Regions from separate parts of the Rhodopseudomonas boonkerdii genome, predicted to be linked through region 2. Evidence: riboswitches for the same ligand, from Rfam matches in the RefSeq annotation. Region 2 holds a riboswitch; each other region holds the start of a gene.
The links. A riboswitch is a leader RNA that binds a small molecule or an ion and turns the genes downstream of it on or off. The one in region 2 is predicted to bind cobalamin.
Positions count from the first base shown of each region.

Region 1 (4,785 bases), 2.8 Mb from region 2:
ATGGCCGCCGTGTCGCCGGAATAAGCGAGGCGATTCATCACGAAGGCCGGCATCGCGCGTGCTGCCGCATGCATCGCGATCAGCGCGGTCGCGCCGGTCCATATCGGCAGCATCGTGAGCGCAGTAATACGCAGCGCGCATCCGATTCCCAGCGCCAACGCACCATAAGTGCCGATGCGGCTGTCCTTCATGATGGCGAGGCGCTTTTCCACGGTCCAGCCGCCGCCGAAGGCATCGATGGTGTCGGCAAGGCCGTCTTCATGCAGGGCGCTGGTCAGGACCATGCTCGCCGCAATGGCGAGAATGGCACCGATCAGCGGCGACCAGATTTGACATCCGACGACGAAGACACTTGCTGACGCAAGTCCGATGCCCGCGCCGACAAGCGGAAAATATTTCATCGCGCGGGCCAGCCAGTCGGGTGCGGGCGTGCCGTCGGAACGCGGCGTTGGCAGCACCGTCAGAAAGCGGATCGCATTGAGCAGATGCGGATCCGGCGTCATCTAGATGCGCCCGGCCAGTACATCGTCGAGGCTGGCGACGTCAGTCAGCAGCCGTGCAGCGGCGCGCACGAGTGGAACGGCGAGCAATGCGCCGGTGCCTTCGCCAAGCCTGAGGCCGAGATCGAGCAGCGGCTTCGCATCGAGCGCTTTCAATACGAGGTCATGTCCGCGTTCTGCGGAGCGATGTGCGAACACGCAATAGCCGCGTGCCTCCGGGCAGAGCCGGGTGGCGAGCAGGGCGGCGACACTGGAAATGAAGCCGTCGACAATCACCGGCCGTCGCTGTAATGCCGCCCCCAGCACAGCGCCGGCCATGCCTGCGATTTCGAGGCCGCCGAATTCGGCCAGCACATCGAGCGGTGCGCTGGCATCGCTGCGCCCCGCTGCCATCTCGATGGCTGCACGCTTACGGTTCATGCCGGCATCGTCCTGTCCGGCGCCGATGCCGATGCAATCACCGAGCGATGCCGGTGCGAGGCGATGTGCCAGCAATGCAGAGGACGCCGTGTTACCGATGCCCATTTCGCCGAGCGCGAGGATGTCGGCGCCAGCCTTGATCTCGCCGATGGCGATGCGCATCCCGCGGTTCAGCGCATCGGCTGCTTGCTCCGGCGTCATCGCCGGTTCGCGCGCCGCATTCGCGGTCCCCATGCGCACCTTGGCGTCGATCAAGCCGGGACGCACCGGCAGTTCTGAAGCCACGCCGATATCGATGACGCGCACATCAATGCCATTGGCCTTGGCAAACGCATTGGCGCTGGCGCGGCCGGCCAGATAGGTCATCACCATCGCGACGGTGACGTCTGACGGATATTGTGACACGCCCTCGGCCACGAGCCCGTGATCGCCGGCGAAGACCAGCAGCACGGCTTTCTCCCCGCGTGGCTCGCCGGGATGGCGGATCATGCCAAGCTGGATCGCCAGTTCTTCGATTCGTCCGAGCGAACCCGGCGGCTTGGCCTTGCCATCGATGACCGCGCGCAGGATGACCTCGGTGGCGGGATCGAGGGGCGCGACGGCCGGGGGGCGCCAGATGGGGCTGAGAGAGGTCAAATGCAGGTTCCTTTGGCCGTCTGTCTGGCGCATTCGCCGCCTTCCGGTCAACCGCGGGCAGGCGGTTCCGGCTATGGTTGACCCGGGCGGTGGCTGCAGATAGCGTCCGCCGCGATGGTCCTTCCGAGAGGAAGGTGAAAAGGGAAGCCGGTGCGATACCGGCGCTGCCCCCGCAACTGTAAGCGATGAGCCCGCGCCGGTGCCACTGGGAGTTCCCGATAGGGGAGTTTCTGGGAAGGCGGCAGCGGGCGCCGACTCGCGAGCCAGGAGACCTGCCGTCACGCATTGTGCTTTGGAGGTGTCGTCGGGGCGGGGTGCACCGGACGGGAGCGAGTGGATGGCAGCATCCGCGCGACCCAACAAAGCTCGCCTGATTTGAGCCCGTGATGGATCGCAACGCATCGACCTTGCCTGACGACTCTATGGTGACCGAACTGCCGCGTCCGCTGCCTTCAGCGCCGGTCGTCGTCAGTATCTGCGTGAATTGCAAGGCAGCTGACGGTGTCGTGGTCGGGCCAGCGATGTTGGAGGCCGTGACGGCTGTACTGGATGAACGCGATGTCGCCGTGATGGTGCGCCCCGTTCAGTGTCTCAGCGTGTGCAAGCGGCCGACGACGGTCGCTGTGACCAGCCAGGACGGTTACACGTTTCTGTTCGGCGATCTCGTGCCTGAGACCGGTCCCGACGCCGTCGCGTCCTTCGTGCAGTCCTACCAGAAATCCGACTATGGCCTCGTGCCTTGGCGCGAGCGCGCCGATGTGCTGCGCAAGGGCATGGTGGCGCGCGTGCCCCCGCTGCGCTGGTCGCCTGGGGATGGAAGGGCGCCGAAATGACCTCGCTCGGTACCACGCTCGTTCTCGGCGGCGCGCGCTCCGGCAAATCGGCATTTGCCGAGCGGCTGATCGGTGAGATGAATCTCACGAAAGTCTATCTCGCCACCGCCTCTGCCGGCGATGACGAGATGCAGGCTCGCATTGCCCAGCATCGCAAGCAGCGCGGCGAAAACTGGATCACCATCGAGGAACCGCTGGCGCTGGTGGATACGCTCACGCGGGAATCGACCATCGGCCGCGTCATCCTCGTCGATTGCCTCACACTCTGGCTCTCCAATGTGATGATGGCCGAGCGCGATCCCGAGGTCGAGGCGAAGCGCCTGGTGCGCTTCCTCGATGTCTCGCGTTATCCCATCGTGTTCGTCTCCAATGAAGTCGGTCTCTGCCTCGTGCCGGAGACACCGGTCGGCCGCGCCTTCCGCGATGCCCAGGGCCGCCTCAATCAGACCATCGCTGCCGCCGTGAACAATGTCGTTTTCGTCGCTGCCGGCCTTCCTCTTTGGCTCAAGCGTTTTCAGGAGATCTGAATGTCCCGCGTTCCCGTCACTGTCCTCACCGGTTTTCTCGGCGCGGGCAAGACCACGCTGCTTCGCTCGCTGCTGACGCAGGCCGATGGCCGCCGTATCGCCGTCATCGTCAATGAATTCGGCGATGCAGGCTTTGACGGCGGCCTCGTCGAGGAATGCGCGGCCAAAGCCTGTGCACCCGGCGATATCGTCGAACTCACCAATGGCTGTATCTGCTGTACCGTGGCCGATGATTTCGTGCCGACCATGGAAACGCTGCTGTTGCGCGAGCGTCCCCTCGACGCCATCGTGATCGAGACCTCCGGCCTCGCGCTGCCGCAGCCGCTGCTGAAGGCGTTTGCCTGGCCCGCGGTGAAGACCCGCGCGACTGTTGACGGTGTCGTCACCGTGGTCGATGCGCTAGCGCTGTCCGAAGGCCGTATCACGCTGGATGAACATGCGCTCGCCGAACAGCGCGCTGCCGATGAAGGCATCGAGCATGACGATCCGATCGAGGAAGTGTTTGAGGACCAGCTCGCTTGTGCTGATCTCGTGGTGCTGTCCAAGAGCGATCTCGTCAGCGCCGAGCAGCTCGCCGAGATCGAGACCAAGCTGAAGGCCGAGCTGCGCGCCGGTGTCGGTATTGTCCGCTCCAAGGGGGACCTCGCACCAAAAGTGCTGATCGGCCTCAACGCCGCCGCCGAGGACGACATGGCCGCGCGCGTTGGTCATCACGGCGAGGAAGAGGAACACGATCACGACGATTTCGACAGCATCGTCATCAAGCCGACCGCGGCGATTGATCTCGACAGCATGCGCGCCCGCGTCAACGATGCGCTCGGCCTCGACGGCGTGCTGCGCGTGAAGGGCCATGCCCGCATCGCCGACAAGCCGGCACCGGTCGTGGTGCAGGCGGTCGGCGCCCGCGTCGATCTCGCTTTCGCCCGCCCCGATGTGAGCCATCCCGAACATCTCGTGGTGATCGGCTTGAAGGGCTTTGACGCCGACGCCGCGCGAAAAGCGCTGGCGGGCTAATTCTTTTCCCTCCCCCAAGCGGCGTAGCCGCGCGGTGGGGAGGGTGGCCGGCCGAAGGCTGGACGGGTGGGGTTTCTCCACACACGCCGACGTCACGTGTGGACCCCCACCCCGACCCTCCCCACAAGGGGGAGGGAGAACTACTGTCCGTGTGTAACAGGAAGGCGCACAACATCGCATGCATCTCAAGCTCGACACCTCCGGCAGCATCGATGACGGTGACGTCGCCCGCGATCTCGGGCAGGACAGTGCCGATATCGTCATGCTGTCGGCGGCGGACAGCGATCTCGCCGCTTTCGGCGCGGCGCATGCGAGCCTGCCCGATGACTTTCCGAGCGTCAGGCTGACCAATCTCCTTGCGCTTGGCCATCCCGCCTCGGTCGATCTCTATGTCGAACGTACCCTCGCGCGGGCGAAGATCGTGCTGGTGCGCATGCTTGGCGGGATCAGCTACTGGCCCCATGGGGTCGAGAGCCTCCGCAGCGATGCCATCGCCCGCGGGGCGCTGTTTGCCTGCATTCCCGGCGAGATGGATTGGAACACCGAGCTTGCCGCCCGCGGCACGCTCGATGCCGATGCGACCCATGCGCTATGGCGCTATTGCAGCGAGGGCGGTGTCGAGAATGCTACCCTGGCGCTGCGCTATGCTGCGCATCTGATCGGGCAGGGCGACAAGCCGCCTGCAGCGCGGCCCATGCCGTCTGCCGGATTCTGGCCGCAGGCACCAGTGAACGACGAGCGACCGAATGCGGTGGTGATTTTTTATCGCGCTTTGGTTGCGGGTGGCGACACGGCTGCGATCGCGGCGTTGCGCGATGCGCTGGATGCGCGCGGCCTCAATCCGGTCTGTCTCTA
Region 1 covers NZ_CP036537.1:4,140,500-4,145,284, reverse strand. The annotation lists gene E0H22_RS19100 (adenosylcobinamide-GDP ribazoletransferase) at 1-503, opposite strand, end outside; gene cobT (nicotinate-nucleotide--dimethylbenzimidazole phosphoribosyltransferase) at 504-1,589, opposite strand; cobalamin riboswitch at 1,655-1,850, shown strand; gene E0H22_RS19090 (DUF1636 family protein) at 1,943-2,389, shown strand; gene cobU (bifunctional adenosylcobinamide kinase/adenosylcobinamide-phosphate guanylyltransferase) at 2,386-2,916, shown strand; gene cobW (cobalamin biosynthesis protein CobW) at 2,917-3,930, shown strand; gene cobN (cobaltochelatase subunit CobN) at 4,109-4,785, shown strand, end outside.
Region 1: linked by a shared signal. The riboswitch ahead of E0H22_RS19090 (DUF1636 family protein) and the one ahead of E0H22_RS06400 (ribonucleoside-diphosphate reductase subunit alpha) in region 2 are both predicted to bind cobalamin.

Region 2 (4,785 bases):
CGGCATCAAGATCAACACCAGCCCGGTCGATCATCTGCCGGTCGAGCAGATGCAGTTCATGCGCTTTACCGGCAAGCAGTGGGAGCGTTTTGGAGAGCTGCAGTCCGGAAACTAGCACAGAGGCTGCAAAGCTTGACGTCACTTCGCCGAAGTACGGCATGCCCAGTGGCTGTTGAAAATTACTGAACGGCAGAAGGCTGAACCGCGATTCGGTGTTGGAGCTGTCGGGTCTGCGTAGGTCTGCAGTGCCGCTCCTCGGCAAGTCGCGCTCGCGTCCAGATTCCGATCCGGACGCGAGCCGCAGCCGTAACGCTCGCCTCACCGAACTACGAAATGCGGTCAAAAGGCCGCGTTTTTCGTTTCCGGGTAATGCGGTTCACTTAAACCTTCCTCAAACTTCCACCGGCACTGTCGCCTGCGTATTTCACCCGTCGCGGGGACCTCATGACGACGCCGTTGCATCTGACGCCTCCCGGCCGCGGACAGGTTCCGCCGGCGCTGGTGACGATGTGCGCGGTTCTCGCGATCCTGCAGATCGTCTTCTTCCCGCTCTATTACGGGCGCGGCTGGATCTTCGAAGACAACGGGCTTGGCTCGCCAACCGACTTCGTGAATGTCTGGTCCGCAGGCCGGCTGGCGCTCGAAGGTCATCCGGCCTGGGCCTATGACTGGGACATTCAGAAGAAGATCCAGGTCGCCGTGCTTGGCCGGACCTATCCCGGCAATTTTGCCTGGCACTATCCGCCGCCCTTCCTGTTCATTGCGGCAATACTCGCGAAGCTGTCATATCCCGTCGCCTTCATCGGATGGGCGTGTGTCAGCGCCATTCCCTATCTCGTCGCCATGCGCGCGATCGTCGGTCGTCCGTTCGGGCTGTTGCTCGCGCTCGGATTCCCTGTCGTCTTCACCAATGTGCTGGTCGGACAGAACGGTTTTCTCACTGCGGCGCTGATCGGTGGCATGCTGGTGCTGCTGCCGACGCGGCCGGTCCTTGCCGGCATCTGCCTCGGCCTGCTCAGCTACAAGCCGCAGTACGGCGTGTTGTTTCCGCTGGTGTTGATCGCTGCCGCGCAGTGGCGTGTTTTCGTCCCTGCCGCCGTCACCACCATTGCGCTGGTTCTCCTGTCATGGCTCGCCTTCGGCACCGAGAGCTGGCAGGCCTTCTTCAAATGGATGCCGATGTTCTCACAGGCCTTTCTTGTCGAGGGACGCGCGCCATGGGGCAAGATGCAGAGCTTGTTCGCATTGGTGCGCTATTTCGACGGCAGCGAAACGCTGGCATGGACGCTGCACTGGATGCTCGTCGCCGCCGTCGCGGTGTCGCTGATCCGGCTTTGGCGCAGCAATGAACGTTATGAATGGAAGGCGGCAGCCCTGGCCGTCGGCGCGGTGCTGGCGACGCCCTATCTGTTTCTCTACGACGTGATGGTGCTCGCCATCGCCATCGGCTTCATCGTCCGGGTGGGCTTGTCGGAGGGCTTTCTCCGCCACGAATTGCCGGTGCTTGGCCTCGCGATCGTCCTGCTTGTCGCTTATCAGTTCTTGGGCGCGGCACCGACCGGACTGGGGGCGTCGCTCCTGGTCGGCTGCTTGATCGCCGCCCGCATTGGCAATTCGTATCGAGCCGGATCCGGGGATGCGAGACCCTTCGAATCGTCCGGGGTTGCCCACGGCACTGGCGGTCCCGGCTGATTTCTTCGTGTACGACGCCCTTGGCGGCTTGACACGTCATGGCGGCTCACACCAAATGTAGGCGTTACGGTCCATCCTGTCGCAAGACTTGGTGGCTAAGAGGGAAGCTGGTGCGTTCCAATGGGAGCAAGGCCGGCGCTGCCCCCGCAACTGTAAGCAGAGAGTTTGTTTCGACCGCGTCACTGGGGCTTTTGCCCCGGGAAGACCGAAGCAAGCCGTGACCTGCGAGCCAGGAGACCTGCCGTGACACCAGAAACGTCCATGGGCGGGGTGTCCCAGCGGTCGCTTGCAGGCTTTGCCGCGCGTTCGCCTGGCATGATGCACGCACCATCGGCCCCAGCCCCCACAGCTACATGCATCTCACGGGGTCCTGCCGATGCCTTCCATGTCCCACGCTCTCTCCAACGGCCACGATCCGGTCGTGCTCGCTTCTTTGTCTGCCGAATCCAATATCGTCCCCGCGCGCGAGCCGGCGATGCAGATCATCCGCCGCAACGGCACTGTCTCGCCCTTCGATGCGGGCAAGATTTCGGTGGCGATGACCAAGGCTTTCCTCGCCGTCGAGGGCAACACGGCGGCGGCGTCGCGCCGTGTCCATGAAGCGGTGGAGCAACTCACCGGCGAAGTCGTGGCCGCGCTGACGCGCAGGATCGGTGAGGGCCGCACCTTCCATATCGAAGATGTGCAGGACCAGGTCGAACTCGCACTGATGCGGAGCGAGCATCACAAGGTCGCGCGTGCCTATGTGCTGTACCGCGAGGAGCGCGCCCGCCGCCGGGCGGAGGAGACAGCTGTGCAGTCCGTCCCGGTACCGAACATGCCTGCGCTTCACGTTACGCTCGCCGACGGCAGCCGCGTGCTGCTGGACGCGGCGCGTATTGCGCTGATCGTGAACGAAGCCTGTAGCGGCCTCGACGGTGTCGATCCGGCGCCGGTGCTCGAGGAAACCAAGCGCAATCTGTACGACGGCATCACGCTCGACGAGCTTGCGTTGGCCGGCATTATGGCTGCGCGCACTCTGGTTGAGCAGGAGCCGAACTACACCTATGTGAGCGCGCGTCTGCTGCTCGACAAGCTGCGCACCGAAGTGCTGTCTTATGTGCATGGCGTGCGGAGCTCGGCCTCGCAAGCCGATATGAGCACGCGTTATGCCGAATATTTCGGCGCCTATGTGAAGGTCGGCATCGAAGCCGAGCTGCTCGATCCTGAACTCGCGCGCTTCGATCTCAAGAAGATTGCCGCGGCGCTGAAGCCGGAGCGCGATCTTCAGTTCCAGTTTCTCGGGCTGCAAACGCTCTACGATCGCTATTTCCTGCATGTACAGGGCCATCGCATCGAACTGCCGCAGGCTTTCTTCATGCGTGTCGCCATGGGCCTTGCGCTGCGCGAGATCGACCGCGAAGCGCGCGCGATCGAGTTCTATAATCTGCTCTCATCCTTCGATTTCATGGCATCTACGCCGACGCTGTTCAATTCCGGCACGCTGCGCCCGCAGCTGTCGTCCTGCTTTCTCACCACTGTCGCCGACGATCTCGATGGCATCTTCAAGTCGGTGAAGGACAATGCGCTGCTGGCGAAATATTCCGGCGGCCTTGGCAACGACTGGACCCGCGTGCGCGGTCTCGGCGCGCACATCAAGGGCACCAATGGCGAAAGCCAGGGTGTGGTGCCCTTCCTGAAGGTCGCCAACGACACGGCTATCGCCGTCAATCAGGGCGGCAAGCGCAAGGGCGCAGTCTGCGCCTATCTCGAAACCTGGCACATCGACATCGAGGAGTTCCTCGATCTGCGCAAAAACACCGGCGACGATCGCCGCCGCACCCACGACATGAACACCGCCAACTGGGTGCCCGACCTGTTCATGCAGCGCGTCGAGCAGGATGGCGACTGGACACTGTTTTCGCCGGACGAAACGCCGGACCTGCACGATCTCTACGGCAAGCCGTTTGCCGAATGCTACGCAGCCTACGAAGCCAAGGCCGCGCGCGGCGAGATGCGCGTGTTCAAGACGGTGCGGGCCACCGATCTGTGGCGGCGCATGCTCACCATGCTTTTCGAGACCGGCCATCCCTGGATCACATTCAAGGATCCCTGCAACCTGCGTTCGCCGCAGCAGCATGCGGGTGTCATCCACTCGTCGAATCTCTGCACCGAGATCACGCTGAACACATCGGACGAGGAAGTTGCCGTCTGCAATCTCGGCTCTGTCAATCTGCTGCATCACGTCACTGCGGAAGGCATCGATCATGCGCGCCTGCAACGCACGGTGACGACGGCGATGCGCATGCTCGACAATGTCATCGACATCAATTTCTACACTATCCCGGAAGCGCGCCGCTCCAACCTCAAGCATCGCCCGGTCGGTCTCGGCTTGATGGGCCATCAGGACGCGCTGCATACGCTCGGCCTCGCAATGGCGTCCGATGCCGCGGTGCAGTTCGCCGATACCAGCATGGAGGCGATCGCCTATCATGCGATTTCGGCATCGGTGGATCTCGCTGCCGAGCGCGGTCGCTATCCATCCTTCGACGGCTCGCTGTGGAGTCGTGGCATTCTGCCGATCGACTCGATCGAGCTGGTGGCCGAAGCACGCGGTGGCCTCGATATGGATCGTTCATCCACGCTCGACTGGAGCAGCCTGCGCGAACGCGTGAAGGCGATCGGCATGCGCAATTCAAACGTGATGGCGATCGCGCCGACGGCGACGATCTCCAATATTTGCGGCGTCGCGCAGTCGATCGAGCCCGCCTATCAGAACCTCTATGTGAAATCGAACATGTCGGGCGACTTCACGGTGGTGAACGCGTTCCTGGTGCGCGATCTCAAGAAGCGCGGGCTGTGGGACGAGGTGATGGTCTCGGACCTGAAATATTTCGACGGCAGCGTCGGATCCATCGACCGGGTGCCGGGCGATCTCAAGGCGCTCTATGCGACCTCGTTCGAGATCGACAGTGCGTGGCTGATCGAGGCCGCGGCGCGTCGCCAGAAGTGGATCGATCAGGCGCAGTCGCTCAATCTCTACATCGCCAGTCCGTCGGGCAAGAAGCTGGATCAGCTCTATCGCATGGCTTGGATCAAGGGCCTGAAGACGAC
Region 2 covers NZ_CP036537.1:1,373,058-1,377,842, forward strand. The annotation lists gene E0H22_RS06390 (ABC transporter substrate-binding protein) at 1-115, shown strand, start outside; gene E0H22_RS06395 (glycosyltransferase family 87 protein) at 445-1,692, shown strand; cobalamin riboswitch at 1,743-1,952, shown strand; gene E0H22_RS06400 (ribonucleoside-diphosphate reductase subunit alpha) at 2,078-4,785, shown strand, end outside.

Region 3 (4,785 bases), 1.2 Mb from region 2:
ACCGAGGCGGATCACTGGCTGCCGCAGATCAAGGGCGTGCCGATCGTCGCGATCTCCGGCCTGATGGGTGAGGGCATCGATCGCCTGATGGCGGCGATCCAGGAGGCCTACAAGATCTGGAATCGCCGCATTCCGACCGCCGCGCTGAACCGCTGGTTCGAGGATGCGATCTCGACCAATCCGCCGCCGGCGGTGTCGGGACGGCGCCTGAAGTTGAATTACATCACGCAGACGAAGGCGCGTCCGCCGAGCTTCGTGGTGTTCTGCTCGCGCGCCGACGCCGTGCCCGAGAGCTATCTGCGCTATCTCACCAACAGCATGCGGCAGGCGTTCGATCTGCCGGGCACGCCGGTGCGCATCACCTTGCGCGAGAAAGCGAACCCGTTCGCGCACAAGCGCAAGCGGCCGAACTGAGAATGAAGCGCGGATGAGCGTAGGCCGCCGAGCGGATTAGCGAAGCGCAATCCGCCTGGCGGCCGTCAGCACTTTGCGCCTGCGTTCAATTCATCCTACGCCCGGAAGCCAGCGCCGTTCGCATCTCACGCGCCGCCGCCACCATATTCACCAGCGCCGGTTTCACTTCCTCCCATTTGCGGGTCTTCAAGCCGCAGTCCGGATTGATCCAGAGCTGGTCATCGGTGAGGCGCTGACGTGCGAGCGTGAGGAGTTCGGTCATCTCGCCGATCTCGGGCACGCGCGGGGAATGGATATCGTAAACGCCCGGTCCGATCTCGTTCGGATATTTGTAGCTCCTGAATGCATCGAGTAGCTCCATCTTCGAGCGTGACGTCTCGATCGATATGACGTCCGCATCCATGGCGCCGATGGCATCGATAATGTCGTTGAATTCTGAATAGCACATATGGGTGTGGACCTGGGTTTTGTCCTGTACGCCCGACGACGAGATACGGAAGCTATCCACGGCCCAGTCGAGATAGGTCTTCCACTGCGACTTGCGTAGCGGCAGGCCTTCGCGAAGTGCAGCTTCGTCGATCTGGATCATTCCGGCACCGGCTTCTTCGAGATCGATCACTTCGTCGCGGATGGCGAAGGCGATCTGTCGGCAGGCGACGCTACGTGGCACGTCGTCGCGGACGAACGACCAGTTGAGGATGGTTACCGGGCCGGTGAGCATCGCCTTCATCGGTTTCGCGGTCAGCGACTGTGCGTAGCGCCACCAGCCGACGGTCATCGATGTCGGGCGCGACACGTCGCCAAACAGGATCGGCGGGCGCACGTAGCGCGAACCGTAGGACTGCACCCAGGCGTGTTTGGTGAAGGCGAAGCCGGTAAGCTGTTCGCCGAAATACTGCACCATGTCGTTGCGCTCGAATTCACCGTGTACGAGCACATCGAGGCCGATCTCCTCTTGCCAGCGTATGGCCTCGGCCGTCTCGGCGCGCAGGAATTTCTCGTATGTATCCAGCGTGATGTCGCCGCGTGTGAAGGACGCGCGGGCATTGCGCACTGTCGCGGTCTGCGGAAACGAGCCGATGGTCGTGGTGGGAAAGCGCGGCAGGTCGAATGCCTTGCGCTGGATCTCCGCGCGCTGTGCGAAGGGAGATTGCCGGTTGTGACGGACGCTGGCCAAGCCTGACATTCGCCGAGCAACCGCATCGTTGTGAATCTTAGGCGACGTGTCGCGGGAAATCACCGCGCTGTCGGAGGCGGAGAGGGCATCGGCCACGCTGGCCCGTCCCTGTGACAACGCTTTGCCCAGGGTTGCCAGCTCGGCCATCTTCTGCACCGAGAAAGCGAGCCATGTCTTCACGTCCGGATCGAGATCGGTTTCGAGCGCGAGATCGATCGGCACGTGAAGCAGCGAACAGGACGGCGCGATCTGCACGCGGTGAGTGCCCATCTGCTTCACCACGGGTGTGATGCGGTCGAGCGTTCCGGACAGGTCGGTGCGCCAGACATTACGGCCGTCGACCACACCGAGCGAGAGCACGAGGTCAGGCCGGATGCGCGACGCGATCGGTGCGAGCTGGTCGGGACCGCGCTTGAGATCGATATGCAAGCCGGCGACCGGCAGTGCGAGTGCGGTGTCGAGATTGTCGCCGACCTCGCCGAAATAGGTGGCGAGCATGATCTTCAGTTCCGGCACTGCGGCGCTGATGCCAGCATAGGCACGCTTCAGCGCGTCACGGGTGGCCTCGTCGAGATCGAGCACGAGGCAGGGCTCGTCGATCTGCACCCAGTCGGCGCCGCGCTGCGCCAGCTCGCGCAGCAGTTCGACATAGACCGGAAGCAACCTGTCGAGCAGCGACAGCGGATCGAAGCCCGCATCATGGCTCTTGCCGAGTTTGAGAAACGTTACGGGGCCGACAAGGACAGGGCGGGTGTGATAGCCGAGCGCTTTCGCTTCCTCGAATTCCGCGATCGGCTTGCGCGACGACAGCGCGAAGGTCTGATCCTTGGAAAATTCCGGCACCATGTAGTGATAGTTGGTGTCGAACCACTTGGTCATTTCCTGCGCCACCACGCTTCGGCCGTGATGGGCGTGACCGCAGCTCGTATCATGCGCATCGCCCTGGGCGCCGCGCGCCATGGCAAAATAAGTGGCGAGCGGCACCGGGCCGGACTCCCAGCCATAGACGGCGGGGATGGCGCCGACCATCACGCTGGTGTCGAGCACCTGATCGTAAAGGGAAAAGTCGTTGGACGGGATGACCGTGATGCCGAGCGCATGCTGACGCGCCCAGTTGGCCGTGCGCAAGGCGGCGGCGGTCTGCAGCAGATCACGTTCGCTGGTTTTCCCGGCCCAGAAGCTTTCGAGGGCCAATTTCAACTCGCGCCGGGGACCGATCCGCGGCGTACCGAGCGTTGCAACAGGTAGTGAGGAAGAAGAGAGAGACATAACTTTAACCCCATGATTGGGGGCAAAGGCATGGCGGACGCAGGCATGATCTGCCGCGGGCTGCGGCAGCTGCTTGGCGACACACCGGGACACCCCGCCCGTGGACGTACATTTTGCCGGGGCAGGTCTCCTGGCTCGCGGGTCATAGCTGGCGTCCGGCCTTCCCGAAGCTTGCGCTTCAGTGACACTGATGGACGCTGGCTCACCGCTTACAGTTGCGGGGGCAGCGCCGGCATTGCGGTGGACCAATTTGGCTCACTGCGCACCGGCTTCCCTCTTAGCTCCAGGCTGCATGGCAACCCGGAGACCTCGACACCGTGACTTAAGGGGAGCGATCTCGTTTCGTCAATCTGTGGGCTGGGTGGTGGGCAGGGTGTCAATCGCCTATCGCGGCGGAAACGGTGGGCAGACGCCCGCGCGATCCGCGTCCTCATGTTCACGCATAAGCGGAAGCAGCCGAACTGAAGTATTTTTGAGCTTAATAGAACCGTGTCCCGAGCGCGCTGCAGCGCAGGCGATGCGGAGCATCGCCGACAACGCTGCTGCGCAGAACCGGGACCGTGCAAAGCTCCGCATTTGTGATGGTCCCGGCTCTGGATGCCTGCGAAGCTTCGCAGCGTGACTACCGGCTGGCTTCGGCGACGGATGAGGGCTGGGTCGGCGCTCCCTTGTCAGCCATGTTCGGCGGCAAACCGAGACCGCCACCGACCACACCGGCAAGGCCGGGAAAGCGACCATAGCTCTCGCAGGCCGTGTATTTCGGCGCACCGCCCATACGCGTTCGGATCGTTTCGATCGTCGGAAGCTGCGGTACGCCACCGAACGGCGTGGCGCCGGTCACCAGCAGTTTGGCGAAATCTGCGCCGAATTCCGCGGCAAGATCGTAGGCGTCGCCTTCGTTCGACATGCGGGCCTGGGTGAGCGAACTGGCGCCGCGGGCCCAGACCATGGCGGCCTTCTGCGCTCCTTCCGGTCCGATCGCCTCGGCCTCGACCGAGAGGCTGCCGAGCCCGACCGGCAGCCGCGGGACAGGCACAGGCACGCCGGGCAGAGCGATGGTCTTGGCAAGCTGCGCGACCCTGCTGGCGCCCGCCGCGGTGACGTCCGTCGGCGTCGCATGGGTGACGACGGCTTGCACGGTCAGGTCGGCTGGCTCCGCGGGCGCAACGATCGTGAACCGCTCCGCGAGCCGGTCGCACAGTTCGCGATTGATGGCATTGGCGACGAGACTGCGTTCGTCGTCCTTGAAGCCGCGATAGGCACGGGGCGCGAAACGCGTCTCTGCGATCTTGACGGTCCGCGCCGCCAGCACCTCGTCCTTGCTGACGCGAAGCAGGGACTTCGTGACCGTGCCATTTGAAGGAGTGAGGTTCGTATAGTCGCGCAGGGCGCCGGACATCTCCAGAGGCGCAGCCGCGCAGCCGGCCGTGAGCAGCGCCAAGGCTGCAACCCCTATCCATCTCACCGTCGTCCCCTCGATGAACTGCCGTGACAGGCTCCCCTGAACCATCATCGACTGTGCCGATGGTGTCGGGTGAAAAGGGGCGTAATTAGGGTCGGTAGTTTGCGCAATGTTACGGGGAGCTGTCAGCCGGGCGGTGATGGTGATCGTCGCGCTCAATTCACTTTACATACTCGTGCTCGCAGCCGTAGGCGGATGAGCGAAGCGTCATCCGCCAGCGATTTCATTGTTGAAACTCCGCGGCGGATGATGGCTGCGCCTCATCCGCCCTACGGTGGCACTACTTCAATGCATCCGACACCAGTTTGAATTTCTGGATGCGCTTTCCGGTGTCGACTTCGGCCGTATAGACATTTCCCTTCGCATCCACCGCCATGGCGTGAACCCAGTGGAATTGGCCGGCATTGCGGCCGCTGCGGCCGAATGAGCCGACGACTTTGCCGTCGTCGCGATTGATGATGCG
Region 3 covers NZ_CP036537.1:2,622,038-2,626,822, forward strand. The annotation lists gene der (ribosome biogenesis GTPase Der) at 1-414, shown strand, start outside; gene metE (5-methyltetrahydropteroyltriglutamate--homocysteine S-methyltransferase) at 500-2,860, opposite strand; cobalamin riboswitch at 2,964-3,187, opposite strand; gene E0H22_RS12165 (DUF3313 domain-containing protein) at 3,483-4,373, opposite strand; gene E0H22_RS12170 (NHL repeat-containing protein) at 4,603-4,785, opposite strand, start outside.
Region 3: linked by a shared signal. The riboswitch ahead of metE (5-methyltetrahydropteroyltriglutamate--homocysteine S-methyltransferase) and the one ahead of E0H22_RS06400 (ribonucleoside-diphosphate reductase subunit alpha) in region 2 are both predicted to bind cobalamin.

Region 4 (4,785 bases), 920 kb from region 2:
GCGTTATATTTCCATCCGCATAGCGTCGCTTCAGGCGCACGCGCAAAATGCCGATCCAGATTCCGGTGATGCCGACGACGAGGCAGATGCCGGATGACCACAGGATCACCTGCCGCCACAGTGCGCCGTCCTTGCGGAGCACGGTCGGATAGATCCAGTGCGGGATCGAGCCGAGCCAGTTCCAGATGCGTTCCGTGCGGTTGGTGTCGAGCGCGATCTCGCCGGAGCGGGAGGAGACGTAGAGTTTGGTGCCGGCATCGTCGCCGAGATCGATGAGATAGAACGGCCGCAAAGGATCGTAGCGCGCGACGACGCTCCACTGATCACGGTGGATGATCTCCTCGAGGCGTGGGGATTTGCTTGCGGGATGATGAGAAGCAATCGCGAGCGCTTGCCGTTCGGAGATATCGGCGATCGCGCGTCCGTCGATAGCGGAGATCGTCTGTCGCTTGCCGTCCCAATCGCTCAGCCGATAGACCGGCTCGCTATCGAGCATCATCAGGCGCAGCTCGCGCGGATAGCGCGTGCTGCCGGCGGCTTTCATCGCATCGTCGGGAGAAAGCCTTGCTGTCTCCCACGCGATCTCCGGCAGCGCCGCCAGCCTCTCCTGGTCGGAGAGGCCAGGGAACGCGACATACATCATCACCACGCCTGAGATGAACCACATGGCGAAGAACAGGCAGGTGACGATGCCGATCCAGCGGTGGGCGAGATACAGCCACTGCCGGAGTTTTCGTTTGAGCCGGAATGCCATCGAAAGCAGGATCTCTTTTCTTTCCCTCCCCCGTAAAAACGGGGGAGGGAAAACGCCGGCCGGGATTAGAACTTCACATTGACCGCAAACTGCGCTGTGCGCGGCATGCCGAGCGTCCACACATTCGCATTTCCGGAGGTCGCATAGACCGTATCGAACAGGTTGTAGACGCGCAGCGATACCGTGGTGTTGGGGTCGGGCTTCCACTGCACGCCGGCATTGACGACATTGTAGGACGGCATCTCCGCCGCGGTCGTATTGGCATTGTCGCCATAGCGCTTGCCGACGATCTGGATGCCGGCATTGGCCGACCAGTTCGGCGCGAAGGCCCATGTCGCCCAGATGTTCGAAACCGTCTGTGGCACGTTGAACGGGACGTTCCCGGCGAAATTGACCGATCCGGTGCCGATCGTCGCCGGCTGCACGAAGTCGTCATACTTCGCGCGCAGGAAAGTGGTGTTGGCATCGATGCGCCAGCCGTGATCGAGCGCGAGACCGACCGATGCCTCGATGCCGCGTGACGATTGCTGACCCACCTGGGTGACGATCAGCGGATTGATCGGATCACGCGCGAGCAGATTGTTCTTGACGATCTCGTAGCCCGCGAGTGTCCATTCGCCGCGTCCGCCCCAGAACGATTGCTTCACGCCGACTTCGATCTGCCTGCCGGTCGCCAGCGTGAAATCCTTGTTGGCGCTCGACAGCGAGACCAGGCCACCCACCGGATCGACTGCAGTGGAATACTGACCGTAGAAGGCGAGGTTCTTGATCGGTTCGTAGACTGCGCCGGCGCGCCAGGTGGTGTTGGAGAAGGACTTTTCGAAACTGTTGCCAGGCGTGATGTAATCGGTACGCGTAATCGTCGGCTCATCCTGGCGGATGCCGGTGACCAGCGAGAGTTGATCCGTCACGGACAGCCGGTTCTCGGCGAAGATCGCGAATTGATTGGCGACGGAGCCGTAAGTAGAAACTGTCGGAATCGTGCTGAAATAAGAGCCCGGGAAGAAGTTGTAGGGATCGACCGACGATCTCGCGCCGTTGGAAAGGCCACCGAACGAGTTGATCCGATAGGGCGCGAAGTTCACGCGGCTGACATCGAAACCGGCAAGAAACTCGTTCTTCATGCCGAAGATATGGCCCTTGACGGTCACATCCATACGGTCGCCGAGCTGCTGCTCGTTATGGAAGATTTCGAGATAGCTGCTGCGATCGATCAGGCCGGTCGCCGGATTGTAGCGAAAGTTCTCGGCATTCATCCAGTGACGCTTCATATCGAAGTAATACAGCGTGTTGCGGATGGCGATGGCGTCGGTGACCTGCCATTCGGTCTTCACCTGGCTGAAACTGTCCTGATAGCGAATGCTGCTGTCGCCGACATTGTAGTTCTTGAAACGCATAGCATCGACGATGCCGCCATTGACCAATGGCGTACCATAATAACGCGTCGGGCTGCGATCGCCGTAATCCGTCGATAGCGTCCAGGTAATGTCCTCGTTCTGCTTGATCTGAATCGCGGCATGCAGCGCCACATTTGAGTTGTTGTCGCGATCGACCCAGCCGTCGGACATGTTGCCGGTGGCGGTGATGCGATATGCGACATCCTTGTTCACGGGGCCACCGCTATCCACGGCAATACGGCGGGTCATGTTGCTGTCGAGCGACATTTCAGCCTGGTTGAACGGCACCCAGGTCGGCAGCTTCGACACTACATTGATCGCGCCGCCGACGGCACCCGCGCCATACATCACCGATGCCGGACCGCGCAGCACCTCGATGCGCTCGGCGGACCAGGTATCGAACGGGAAGGTGACGGTGCCGGCGCCGATGGCGAGTTGAGTGCCGTCATACAGGGTCATCACCGACGAACCGCCGGTGAAGCCGCGGGTGCTGAAGGACACGCCGCCATTGCCGGGCGATGGCGCGGCGGTGAAACCGACGGCGTTCTGCGTCACGGCATCGAGGAAATTCTGTTGTCCACGTTCGGCGATGGTTTCGGCCGAGATCACGTCTACGCTGGCGGGCGTTTGCAGACGCGTGAGGCCGAGGCGGCTGCCGGCCGTGCTGGCGCCGGTGAGATTGAGCGTCGGCGCGGCGAAGGCCGGGCCGGCCGGTGTGGCGACCGGTGGCGCGGCGGTCGCAGCGACATTGCGTTGCGGACGTGCGCGGGCGGCGCGGGTCGGGTTGCCGCTCGCGGCGCGGCGCGCGCCTTGCGGCTGGGCGGCCGGCTGCACGACGATGGGATCGAGCAGATGGTTCGACTGTGCGGGCTGCATCGCACCTTCGACAGGCAGAAGCAGGCACGACAGGGCGGCAGAGGCCAGAAAAGGTTTGCGTCGCCTGGATACGGAAGAGACGGCGGTGGTCATCAAAGGGACTCGCGATAACGTGGCACGTCACCGCAAACCAAGCCGTTCTGCATTCTTCACGAACGCAACCCGACTTCCACCAGGACACCCCGCCCAATGTGCTCGCGTGTGACCACGACTGACGGCAGGTCTCCTGGCTCGCGGGTCGGTGCCTGTCACCGCCTTCCCAGGCCGGGGGCCCAGTGGCGTATGGCGAAGGCTCGCCGCTTACAGTTGCGGGGGCAGCCGCGGAATCGGTTCGCGCAACAGACGCTGCGCGGGCCTCACCGCATTCCCTTTTGGTCCGGTAGGAACCGTCGGCGTCACGTTTCGGGGAAATGACAGGACGAGTCAATGTCGCGGTTCTGCCACAGTGCGGGCGCTGCGGCAGACTGTCACAGCCTCGTCGCGAGAGACGCTTACAGCCTAGGCATCTTCATCGCCGATCCCCGGGAGAGCAGAATGGCTATCCGCGTCACTCGCCGCCGCTTTATGACCACCGCCGCCGCTGGTGCAGGCATGTTGGCGATGCCTTATCTCAGCCGCGCGGCGGACCGGCCTGTGGTGAGCCATGGCGTGCAGTCCGGCGATATCGGTTTCGACAGCGGCATGATCTGGTCGCGTGCGGATCGTCCGGCCCAGATGATGGTGGAAGTCGCCACCACCGAGAGCTTCAAGGAAGCCCGCGCGCTGCCGCCGGTGAACGTGCTGCCGGAAAGCGATTTCACCGCAAAACTGCTGCTGGAAAACCTGCCTTCGGGGCAGGACATCTTCTATCGCGTGCGGTTTCGCGATCTGTCGCATTACGAGATCGTCGGCGAGCCGGTGGTTGGCCGCTTTCGTACGGCGCCGGCCGATCGGCGCGATGTCACTTTCGTCTGGGGCGGCGATGTGGCGGGGCAAGGCTATGGCATCAATGCCGATGACGGCGGCATGGTCACCTTCGCCACGATGCGCAAGCACAATCCGGATTTCCTGATCCATTCCGGCGACACCATCTATGCCGACGGCCCGATCGTGGCGGAGACCAAGTTACCAGACGGATCGGTGTGGAAGAACACCACGCTGGTGCCGGAAAAGGCGAAAGTCGCGGAGACGCTCGACGAATTCCGCGCCGCGCATAAATACAATCTGCTCGATGACAATGTTCGCGCCTTCAATGCGCAGGTTCCCATCTTCGGCCAGTGGGACGATCACGAGGTCACCAACAACTGGTCGCTCTCCAAGCAGTTGCCGGCGGCCTACAAGGAGCGCGACATCACGCTGCTGGCCGCGCGTGGCGCCCGCGCCTTCCACGAGATGTATCCGGTGCGGCCGAACATTGCCGAGCCCGGCCGGGTCTATCGCGTGCTCAATTACGGTCCGCATCTCGACGTGTTCATGCTGGACGAGCGCAGCTATCGCGGCCCGAACGGGCCGAACCTGCAGGAGGCCTATGGTCCCGAAGCCCAGTTCATCGGGCCGGAGCAGCTGGCCTGGCTGAAGCGCGCGCTGCTGGAATCGCGGGCGACCTGGAAGGTGATCGCCTCGGACATGCCGATCGGCATCATCGTCGAGGACGATGCGGTCAATCACAAGGGTTCTGAAGCCATTGCCCAGGGCGACGGCCCGCCGCGCGGCCGCGAGCTGGAAATCGCGGATCTGCTCCGCTTCATCAAGACCGCGGGCATTCGCAACACCGTCTGG
Region 4 covers NZ_CP036537.1:448,700-453,484, forward strand. The annotation lists gene E0H22_RS02085 (PepSY domain-containing protein) at 1-754, opposite strand, end outside; gene E0H22_RS02090 (TonB-dependent receptor) at 820-3,120, opposite strand; cobalamin riboswitch at 3,227-3,433, opposite strand; gene E0H22_RS02095 (alkaline phosphatase D family protein) at 3,562-4,785, shown strand, end outside.
Region 4: linked by a shared signal. The riboswitch ahead of E0H22_RS02090 (TonB-dependent receptor) and the one ahead of E0H22_RS06400 (ribonucleoside-diphosphate reductase subunit alpha) in region 2 are both predicted to bind cobalamin.